One region of the Streptomyces sp. NPDC089424 genome, then DNA from elsewhere that is predicted to be linked to it. Evidence: riboswitches for the same ligand, from Rfam matches in the RefSeq annotation. Region 1 holds a riboswitch; the other holds the start of a gene.
The links. A riboswitch is a leader RNA that binds a small molecule or an ion and turns the genes downstream of it on or off. The one in region 1 is predicted to bind cobalamin.
Positions count from the first base shown of each region.

Region 1 (5,324 bases):
GCTGATGCCGGAACTGTCGCTGCCCGGCCTGCTCGCCGACCCGTCGGTGTACGCCGTGGTCCTCTCCGGCATCACCGGCTATCTGCTCCTGATCGAAGCCCTCCAGTCCGGTTCTGTCACCTCCGCCACGGCGGCGATGGTCATCGGGGAGACAGTCTGGCCCGCCCTGTTCGGCATCGTCTGGCTGGGCGACACCACCCGCCACGGCCTCGCACCGCTGGCCGTCGCCGGTTTCGCCGCCTCCATCGCGGGCGCCCTCGCCCTGGCCCGCTTCGGCGAGGCGGAGCAGCAGGCCTCGCCGCGGGCCTGATCGGCTCCACCCTCACCCCCGTGACAGCTGGATGCTCATTTCTGCTCGCAACAGCCTCTCTTCGAGCACCTATTGACACTCCGTCGTCCGCTCGCCAAAGTCGTTCGGCAACAAGAGCTGTCGGCCACCCACAAGGGAGCGTTCAGCGTCATGCATGAAATCCCTGCTGTCTCACGCCGTACTCTCATGGGCGGGGCCCTGGCCTCCGGCGCCGTCGTCGCGGGGCTCGGCACCACGGCCGCCGCCGCACCGGGCGCCGCCCCCGCCCCTCCTGCCGCCGACGCCCCTCCGGCCCGGCGGCACGGTCAGAAGTCGATGGTCAACGTCCCCTTCGACCCGTACCGCACGGTCCGCGTCGCCCTGATCGGCCTCGGCAACCGGGGCAACGGCATGGCCTCGGGATGGGCCGCCGTCCCCGGGTGCACGGTGACCGCCGTGTGCGACATCCGCCCCGAGCGCGCCCGGCGAACCGCCGACAAACTGGTCGCCGAGGGACGGCCCCGCCCCGCCGAGTACGGCGGCTCGGCCGACGCCTACGCCCGCATGCTGCGCCGTGAGGACATCGACCTCGTCTACGTCGCCACTCCCTGGGAGTTCCACTACGAGCAGGGCCGCGCCGCCCTGCTGTCCGGCAGGCACGCCATCGTCGAACTGCCCGTCGCCACCGAGCTGCACGAGCTGTGGGACCTCGTCGACACCAGCGAGCGGACCCGGCGGCACCTGTTCCTGTCCGAGAACTGCAGCTACGGCCGCAACGAGCTGGCGATGCTCAAGATGGCCCACGACGGCCTCTTCGGCGACGTCACCAACGGCCACGGCGGCTATCTGCACGACCTGCGCGAGCTGCTCTTCTCCGACACGTACTACACCGACTCCTGGCGGCGGCTGTGGCACACCCGCAGCACCGCGTCCTTCTACGCCATGCACGGACTCGCCCCGATCGCCGCCGCGATGGACATCAACCGTGGCGACCGCTTCACGACGCTGCGCGCCACCGCCACCGAGCCCAGGGGCCTCGCCGACTACCGCGCCCGCTTCGTGCCGCGTTCCCACCCGAGCTGGAAGGAGACCTACATCAACGGTGACCTGGTCACCTGCCTGATCGACACCGCCCAGGGCCGGGTCGTCCGCGCCGAGCACGAGGTCAGCTCGCCGCGGCCGTACAGCCGTATCAACTCGCTGGCCGGCAGCCGCGGCATCTTCGAGGACTACGCCGGGGTCACCTCCGCCGGCGGCGGCCGCATCTACGTGGAGCCCGATCACAGCGGCCACACCTGGCGGTCGTTCGACGCGTACCTCAAGGAGTTCGACCACTGGCTCTGGCAGAAGATCGGTGACGACGCCGCCAACAACGGCGGGCACGGCGGCATGGACTACGTCCTGCAGTGGCGCACCGTCCAGCAGATGCGCGCCGGACTCGTCCCCGACATGGACGTGTACGACGCCGCCGCCTGGTGCTCCCCGGTGCCGCTGAGCGTCAAGTCCCTCGCGGCGGGCGGCCGTCCGGTCGCCGTGCCCGACTTCACGCGCGGTTCGTGGGTCAACCGCCGCGCGGGCCTCGACTCACGTCCCAGTGACATGCCGCCGGTCAGCTGACCCCCGGCTCCCCCCCAACAGCGCGCAACGCGCCGCCCGGTCGATGCGACGGGGCGGCGCGTTGCGCATGCCGCCCGCCGGTCGTGTGCACCACCTCACCCTGCCCGGCGTCGCCGCCGGCGTATGAGATGACTGGCCCGTCTGACATGATGTCCCGCGAAAAGGCGACGGCGGAACGAGGAAGCCGGTGTGAATCCGGCGCGGTCCCGCCACTGTGATCGGCGAGCGGATCCCGAACGAACCACTGCCCGGATGCGGGTGGGAAGGCCGGGACGAGCACTGACCCGAGAGCCAGGAGACTCACGCGGTCGCCTCCTCGACGTGACCGGGGCGGATTTCCCCGGGGAGGAGGGTATGTCGTGATGCCTGTCGAGACGTCGCCGGAATGTTCGGTGCCGTGCCGGGTCGTCGTGTGCCGTGACTGCTGCTGCGGCAGCCCCAAGGTGACCGGGGTGGACCACGCGGCGCAGACCGCGCGGCTCGCCGAGGACGCCCCCGTCCTCGTCACGGACTGCCTCGACGCGTGCGACCAGGCGAACGTGGTCGTCGTGCGGCCCTCGTCCGAGGGGCGCGCCGCCGGTGGCCGGCCGGTCTGGTTCGGCCTGGTCAACGACCCGGCCGCGACGGAGGACGTCGCCGCCTGGGTGCGCGCGGGCGGCCCCGGCCTCGTGGCGCTGCCGGACATCCTGGAGCTCCACGTCTTCACCCCGCCCGGGCCCGCCCGGTCCGGGGCGACGCCGGCTCCCGGACCGGCGGCCTGACCGCGCCGACGCCCACACCCCACCTCCGGTCGGACCGTTCGCGGCCGCCCTCCGCCGTTCCCGGCCGTGTCCCGGACCCCGTCCGTCCTGACCGTTCCGCGTTCCCTGTTCCCCCTCCGGTGAGAGGACCCTCCATGATGGGCAAGCGCCCGCTGTCCCTGCTGTCGGCCACCGCCGCCGCGGCCCTGCTGATGTCCGGCTGCGGTGGCGGCTCCACCCGGGACGACGCCGCGCAGGCGGGCCCCGCGGCCGAGGGCTTCCCGGTCACGCTGTCCAACTGCGGGGTGGAGACGACGTATCAGCGGCCCCCGCGGCGGGCCGTGTCGCTGAACCAGCACGCCACCGAGGTCATGCTGGCGCTCGGTCTGGAGAGGTCGATGGTGGGCACGGCCTACCTCGACGACAGCATCCTCCCCGAGTACCAGGACGCCTACGACGGCATCGAGGTCGTCGCGGAGGAGTACCCGTCGTTCGAGACGCTGCTGGCCGCCGAACCCGACTTCGCCTACGGCGGGTTCGCCAGCACCTTCGACGAGAAGGAGGGCCGCAGCCGTGACGCCTTGTCCAAGGCGGGCATCAACTCCTACCTGAACGTGGAGGAATGCCCGTCCGGACCCGTGACCATGGCCACGATGGACCAGGAGATCCGCAACGTGGCCAAGATCTTCGGGGTGCCGGACCGCGCGGAGGCGGAGCTGAAGAAGCTCCACACCACCCTGGACACGGTCGAGGACGAACTCGCCGGGGTCACCCCGGTCGAGCTCTTCGTCTACGACAGCGGCGACAAGACCGCCTTCACCGCGGGCGGCGCCGGCATCGGAAACGAGATGATCGAACGCGCGGGCGGGGTGAACGTCTTCGCCGACCTGGACAAGGCGTTCGGCGACGTGTCGTTCGAGCAGGTCGCCGAGCGGGCGCCCGAGGTCGTCGTGATCTACGACTACGGCGATCAGCCGGTCGCGGACAAGAAGAAGTTCCTACTGGCCAGCCCGGCGCTGAAGGACGTGCCCGCCATCAGGAACAAGCGGTTCGCGGTACTGCCGCTGTCGTCCACCGTGCTCGGCGTGCGGGTGCCGGCCGGCGTGGACTCCCTGGCCCGCCAGCTCCACCCGGACCGCTTCAAGTGAGCGGCACGGCCGATGCCGCGGGCGTGACCGACGAGAGCGCCACCGCGCAGGCAGGCACGCGAAAGCCGGCCGGGACGGACGCCGTCCGGCGCGGCACCCGGCTTCCCTACCCCCTCGTCCTGATGCTGCTGGCCGCGCTGGTGGTGCTCGCGGCCACCTTCGGGATCGCCGCGGGTTCCATCAGCGTCCCGGCCGACCAGGTCTGGGGCATCCTGCTCAACCGGGTGCATCCCGCCCTGGCCGACCCCACCTGGACCCCGGTCCGCGAGACGATCGTCGTCGACGTACGGCTGCCCAGGGTCCTGCTCGCCGGTGTCGTGGGCGCGGGCCTCGCGGTGTGCGGCACGGCGCTCCAGGCGCTGGTGCGCAACCCCCTCGCCGATCCGATGCTGCTGGGTGTGTCGTCGGGCGCCTCCGTCGGCGCGGTGCTGGTCGTCGTCTTCCACCTCACCCTGTTCGGCGTGTTCTCACTGCCGGTCGCCGCGTTCCTCGGCGCGCTGGCCGCACTCGTCGCCGTCTACTTCCTGGCCCGGTCCGGCGGTCGGATGACGACCGTGCGGCTGGTGCTGGCGGGCGTGGCGACGGCCGAGGTGCTCTCCGCGCTCGCCAGTTTCCTGGTGGTGACCTCCGGCGATCCGCACAAGACGCAGTCGGCCCTGCGCTGGATGCTCGGCGGTCTCGCCGGCACCACCTGGACGGTGGTGTGGATCCCCGTCGGCGCCGTCCTGATGGGCACGGCCGTCCTGCTGGGCGTCTGCCGGTCCCTCAACCTGCTGCTCGCGGGGGAGGAGGCGGCCGTCGCGCTCGGCCTGGACGTCCACCGTTTCCGCGCGGCGCTGTTCACCCTGGTCGCCGTGATGATCGGCACGATCGTCGCGGTCAGCGGCCAGATCGGCTTCGTCGGACTGATCATGCCCCATGTCGTGCGGCTGCTCGTCGGCGCCGACCACCGCCGCGCGCTGCCCGCGGCGGCACTGCTCGGCGCGGCCTTCCTGATCGCCGCCGATCTGGTGGCACGCACCGTGATGAACCCGGAGGAGATCCCCGTGGGCATCCTCACCGCCCTGGTCGGCGGCCCCTTCTTCCTGTGGCTGATGCGTCGGAGGACGGCATGACGAGGACACTCGCGGCCGAGCCCGCCACCCCGGCCGCGGCGGCGCCCGGCGCGCTGGCCGTGCGGGACGTCTCGGTCGTCGTGGACGGCCGGGCACTGGTGGACCGGGCGTCGCTGGACGTGGCGCCGCGCGAGGTGGTGGGCCTCGTGGGCCCCAACGGCGCCGGGAAGTCCACCCTGTTGCGCACGGTCTACCGGGCGCTGCGCCCCACCTCGGGGCGGGTGCTGCTGGACGGCGAGGACGTCCGGCGGATGCCGGGCAGGAGCCTCGCGCGGCGACTCGCGGCCGTTCTGCAGGAGTCGGCCGGGGAGTTCGAGCTCTCGGTGTACGACGTGGCGGCCATGGGACGCACCCCGCACAAGCGGGTCTTCGAGGGCGACGACGCCGGCGACCGCGCCGTCATCATGGCCGCACT
Region 1 covers NZ_JBIVHU010000002.1:1,193,875-1,199,198, reverse strand. The annotation lists gene ACIP2X_RS13020 (hypothetical protein) at 1-310, shown strand, start outside; gene ACIP2X_RS13015 (Gfo/Idh/MocA family protein) at 461-1,906, shown strand; cobalamin riboswitch at 2,039-2,229, shown strand; gene ACIP2X_RS13010 ((2Fe-2S) ferredoxin domain-containing protein) at 2,269-2,667, shown strand; gene ACIP2X_RS13005 (ABC transporter substrate-binding protein) at 2,802-3,794, shown strand; gene ACIP2X_RS13000 (FecCD family ABC transporter permease) at 3,917-4,909, shown strand; gene ACIP2X_RS12995 (ABC transporter ATP-binding protein) at 4,906-5,324, shown strand, end outside.

Region 2 (5,324 bases), on a different contig from region 1:
CATCGACCGGGGCGAGATCCTGCCGCCGGCCAAGTCCATGGACGACATGCACACCGTCGTCACCAACTCCACGGTGGACGGCGTCCTGTCGGCCGTCCTCGCCCTGCTGATCGTGGCGGTCCTCGTGGACGCCGCGCGGATCTGCGTCCGGCACGTCCGCCGGCCCGCGCTCACCACCCTCAGCGAGGCGCCGTACGTCGCCTCGAAGATCGTCGCGCCCGCCGGACTGATCGCCACGCCCGAGGAGAGGGAGGAGGAGCGCCGTGCGAACGTCGGCACTGCTGCGCCGAGTGACTAGCGGGGTGCGCTGGTACGTCCGTGAGCTGACGGACGAGTCGGCCTACGACCGCTATGTCGCGCATATCCGTAAGGGCCACCCGGAGGCGGAGGTGCCCACCCGGCGGGAGTTCGAGCGGATGCGGACGGACCGGCAGGAAACAGACCCGCGGCAAGGATTCCGCTGCTGCTGAGTAACCGGTATCTGAACAGGGGCTTCCGGTAGCGGGACACCGTGACCTAGATTGCCTGCGCGTTGCACCAGGTGATCAGCGAGGGGACGGAGCCGTCCGATGTCAGAAGCCTCAGAAGTGAACAGAGGGCCGGTGGTGACGCCTGTGCGCGTCGTCATCGCCCTCTGCCTGATAGCACCGTTCGTGGCCATGCTCTGGGTGGGCTCGTACGCGAAGACGGACCCGACCTTCATCGGCATCCCGTTCTTCTACTGGTACCAGATGGCCTGGGTCGTGATCTCCACCGCCCTGACCATGACCGCCTACTGGCTGTGGCAGCGTGACCAGCGCGCCCGCAAGACGCAGGGGGGTGCCGGAGCATGAAGGACGGTGTGAACGGCGTCGCACTCGCCGTGTTCATCCTCTTCTTCGTCGCCGTCACGGTGATGGGCTTCCTGGCCGCGCGCTGGCGCAAGGCCGAGAACGAGCACAGCCTCGACGAGTGGGGCCTGGGCGGCCGGTCCTTCGGGACCTGGATCACCTGGTTCCTGCTGGGCGGCGACCTCTACACGGCGTACACCTTCGTCGCCGTACCGGCGGCGATCTACGCGGCGGGCGCGGCCGGCTTCTTCGCGGTGCCGTACACGATCCTCATCTACCCGATGATGTTCGTCTTCCTGCCGCGGCTGTGGTCGGTCTCCCACAAGCACGGCTACGTCACCACCTCGGACTTCGTCCGCGGCCGCTTCGGCTCCAAGGGCCTGTCCCTCGCCGTCGCGGTCACCGGCATCCTCGCGACCATGCCGTACATCGCGCTCCAGCTGGTCGGCATCCAGGCCGTGCTGGACGTGATGGGCATCGGCGGCGGCGAGGACACCAACTGGTTCATCAAGGACCTGCCGCTGCTGATCGCCTTCGGCGTGCTGGCCGCGTACACGTACTCCTCGGGTCTGCGGGCACCGGCCCTGATCGCGTTCGTCAAGGACGCGCTGATCTACATCGTGATCGCCGTCGCCATCATCTACATCCCGATCAAGCTGGGCGGCTTCGACGACATCTTCGCCGCGGCGGGTGACAAGTACGCCGACGCCGGTGCGGGCGGACTGGTGCCGACCGCCGCCTCGCAGTGGACCTACGCCACGCTGGCACTGGGCTCGGCGCTCGCCCTGTTCATGTACCCGCACAGCGTGACGGCCGTGCTGTCCAGCCGCAGCCGGGACGTGATCCGCCGCAACTCCACGATCCTGCCGCTGTACTCGCTGATGCTGGGCCTGCTGGGTCTGCTCGGCTTCATGGCGATCGCGGCCGGCGTCAAGGTGGAGAACGGCCAGCTGGCGATCCCCCAGCTGTTCGAGAACATGTTCCCGGACTGGTTCACCGGCGTCGCGTTCGCGGCGATCGGCATCGGCGCGCTGGTCCCGGCGGCCATCATGTCGATCGCGGCGGCCAACCTCTTCACCCGCAACATCTACAAGGACTTCCTCAAGCCGGACGCCACGCCCGCGCAGGAGACCAAGGTCTCCAAGCTGGTGTCCCTGCTGGTGAAGGTCGGCGCCCTCGTCTTCGTCCTCGGAATGGACAAGACGGTGGCGATCAACTTCCAGCTGCTGGGCGGCATCTGGATCCTCCAGACCATGCCCGCCCTGGTCGGCGGTCTGTTCACCCGCTGGTTCCACCGCTGGGCGCTGCTGGCCGGCTGGGCGGTCGGCATGACCTACGGCACGGTCGCGGCCTACGGTGTCGCCTCCCCGACGCAGAAGCACTTCGGCGGCTCCTCGGCGGAGATCCCCGGCATCGGTGAGATCGGCTACATCGGCCTCACGGCGTTCGTCCTCAACCTGGTGGTCACGGTGGTCCTCACCTTCGTCCTGAAGGCCGTGAAGGCTCCCGAGGGCGTCGACGAGACCAAGCCCGGCGACTACACGGCGGACGCCGGCGACCCGGGAGTCAAGGCGGAGCTTCCCCCGGCGACCGCGGGTGCCGCCCACTGAGGCGCGGGGCCGTTGCGGCACGCGGCCCTGCCGCGTGAGCGCGAGCAGCAGCTGAACGACTCGCAGCGGGCCGCCGACATCACACGATGCGGCGGCCCGTCGTCGTACACACTGCCGCCATGGACATCGACATCCGCCTCGCGCACCCCGCCGAGTACGCCGCCCTCGGCGAGATCACCGCGCAGGCCTACCTCCAGGACGGACTCCTCGACTTCGGCGAGAGCGACGGCTACCTCGGCGAGCTGCGAGACGTCGCCAAGCGCGCGGCCGCCGCACAGGTGCTCGTGGCCGTCGCGCACGAACGCGTCCTCGGCGGCGTGACGTTCGTCCCCTCCGGCGGCCCCATGGCCGACATAGCCGCCCCCGACGAGGCGGAGATCCGCATGCTCGCCGTCGCCCGTCAGGCCCGCGGCCGAGGGGTCGGCGAGGCCCTGGTGCGTGCCTGCGTCGAGCGCGCCCGCGCCCTCGACGGCTGCGCCGGGCTCGTTCTGTCGACCCAGCGGACCATGCACGCGGCCCACCGCATCTACGAACGGCTGGGCTTCACCCGCACTCCCGAGCGGGACTGGAACCCCCTCCCGGAGCTGGACGACATCACGCTTCTCACCTACCAGTTGACGCTCTGAAGTCATCGGCGACACAACATATGGGGGTGCTGTCGGCACCCGACACCAGATGTATGCTCATGCTCGCTGTCGCCGCAGGGGAATCCGGTGCGAATCCGGAACTGTCCCGCAACGGTGTACTCGCGTGCGTCCGTCCCGAAAAGGGAACGCACGCCGGTTCAGTCCGAGGACCTGCCGACAGTGCGCCCGGCCGTCCGGCCCGGGTGCCCTGACGTCCGGGTCTCGTGGAATGGGCCGGTGGACGCGAACGCCCGTGCGCTCGTGTGCCCTGCCCTGCCCTCCGCGAGGCCCCCGTGCCGAGCGAGGGAGAGCCCCACGTGACCATCGCGCCAGCCGAACCGGCCGCAGCGACAACCGTGGAAGGGGAGACCGACGGACCCGGGACCGCGTTGCTGCGGACCCTGACCGAGCTGACCGCCGACCTCCCCGACGCCGACCCCGGCCGGGTCGCCGCCGCCGCGCTGCGCGGCCGTTCCGCGCGGGCGGACGAGAGCGAACTGCGGGAGCTGGCCACGGAGGCCGCCGCCGGACTGATCTCCGAGGACCCCGCCTACTCCCGGCTCGCCGCCCGGCTGCTGACCGTCTCCATCGCCGCCGAGGCCGCCTCCCAGGGGGTCACGTCCTTCACGGAGTCCGTGGCGGTGGGGCACCGGGAAGGGCTCATCGCCGACCGCACGGCCGAGTTCACGCGCCTGCACGCCGACCGCCTGGACGCCCTGGTCGACCGGGACGCCGACGACCGCTTCGGCTACTTCGGCCTGCGCACCCTGTACAGCCGCTACCTGCTCCGGCACCCGATCACCCGCAAGGTCGTCGAGACGCCCCAGCACTTCATGCTGCGCGTCGCCGCCGGCCTCGCCGAGGACGACACCACCCGGTCGGTGGACGAAGTCGCCGCGCTCTACGGGCTCATGAGCCGGCTCGACTACCTCCCCTCCTCCCCCACCCTCTTCAACTCCGGCACCCGGCACCCCCAGATGTCGTCCTGCTACCTCCTGGACTCCCCCAAGGACGAGCTGGACTCCCTCTACGAGCGCTACCACCAGGTCGCCCGGCTCTCCAAGCACGCCGGCGGCATCGGTCTGTCGTACTCCCGGATCCGCTCCCGGGGCTCCCTGATCCGCGGCACCAACGGCCACTCCAACGGCATCGTCCCGTTCCTGAAGACGCTGGACGCCTCGGTCGCCGCCGTGAACCAGGGGGGCCGGCGCAAGGGCGCGGCCGCCGTCTACCTGGAGACCTGGCACTCCGACATCGAGGAGTTCCTGGAGCTGCGGGACAACACCGGTGAGGACGCCCGCCGTACGCACAACCTGAACCTCGCGCACTGGATCCCGGACGAGTTCATGCGGCGGGTCGACGCGGACGCCCCGTGGTCGCTGTTCTCCCCGTCGGACGTGCCCGAGCTGGTCGACCTGTGGGGCGAGGAGTTCGACACCGCGTACCGCGCGGCCGAGAGCCGGGGCCTGGCGAGGAAGACCCTGCCCGCCCGTGAGCTGTACGGCCGGATGATGCGCACCCTCGCCCAGACCGGCAACGGCTGGATGACCTTCAAGGACGCCGCCAACCGCACCGCAAACCAGACCGCCGAGCCGGGCCACGTCGTCCACTCCTCGAACCTCTGCACGGAGATCCTGGAGGTCACGGACGACGGCGAGACCGCCGTGTGCAACCTGGGCTCGGTCAACCTGGGCGCGTTCGTCGTGGGCGACGGCATCGACTGGGAGCAGCTGGACGCCACCGTCCGCACCGCCGTGACCTTCCTCGACCGCGTGGTCGACATCAACTTCTACCCGACCGAGCAGGCGGGCCGTTCCAACGCCCGGTGGCGCCCGGTCGGCCTCGGCGCGATGGGCCTGCAGGACGTCTTCTTCAAGCTGCGGGTGCCCTTCGACTCGCCCGAGGCGAAGGCGCTGTCCACCCGGATCGCCGAGCGCATCATGCTCGCCGCGTACGAGGCGTCCGCCGACCTCGCCGAACGCAACGGGCCGCTGCCCGCCTGGGACAGGACCCGCACCGCCCGGGGCGTGCTGCACCCCGACCACTACGGCGTCGAGCCGACCTGGCCGGAGCGCTGGAGCGCGCTGCGCGAGCGCATCGCCGCGGTCGGCATGCGCAACTCCCTGCTGCTGGCGATCGCGCCCACCGCGACGATCGCCTCGATCGCCGGTGTCTACGAGTGCATCGAGCCGCAGGTGTCGAACCTCTTCAAGCGCGAGACGCTGTCCGGTGAGTTCCTCCAGGTCAACTCCTATCTG
Region 2 covers NZ_JBIVHU010000003.1:350,879-356,202, reverse strand. The annotation lists gene ACIP2X_RS16600 (carbon starvation CstA family protein) at 1-298, shown strand, start outside; gene ACIP2X_RS16595 (YbdD/YjiX family protein) at 264-470, shown strand; gene ACIP2X_RS16590 (DUF3311 domain-containing protein) at 570-833, shown strand; gene mctP (monocarboxylate uptake permease MctP) at 830-2,440, shown strand; gene ACIP2X_RS16580 (GNAT family N-acetyltransferase) at 2,560-3,066, shown strand; cobalamin riboswitch at 3,083-3,260, shown strand; gene ACIP2X_RS16575 (ribonucleoside-diphosphate reductase subunit alpha) at 3,384-5,324, shown strand, end outside.
Region 2: linked by a shared signal. The riboswitch ahead of ACIP2X_RS16575 (ribonucleoside-diphosphate reductase subunit alpha) and the one ahead of ACIP2X_RS13010 ((2Fe-2S) ferredoxin domain-containing protein) in region 1 are both predicted to bind cobalamin.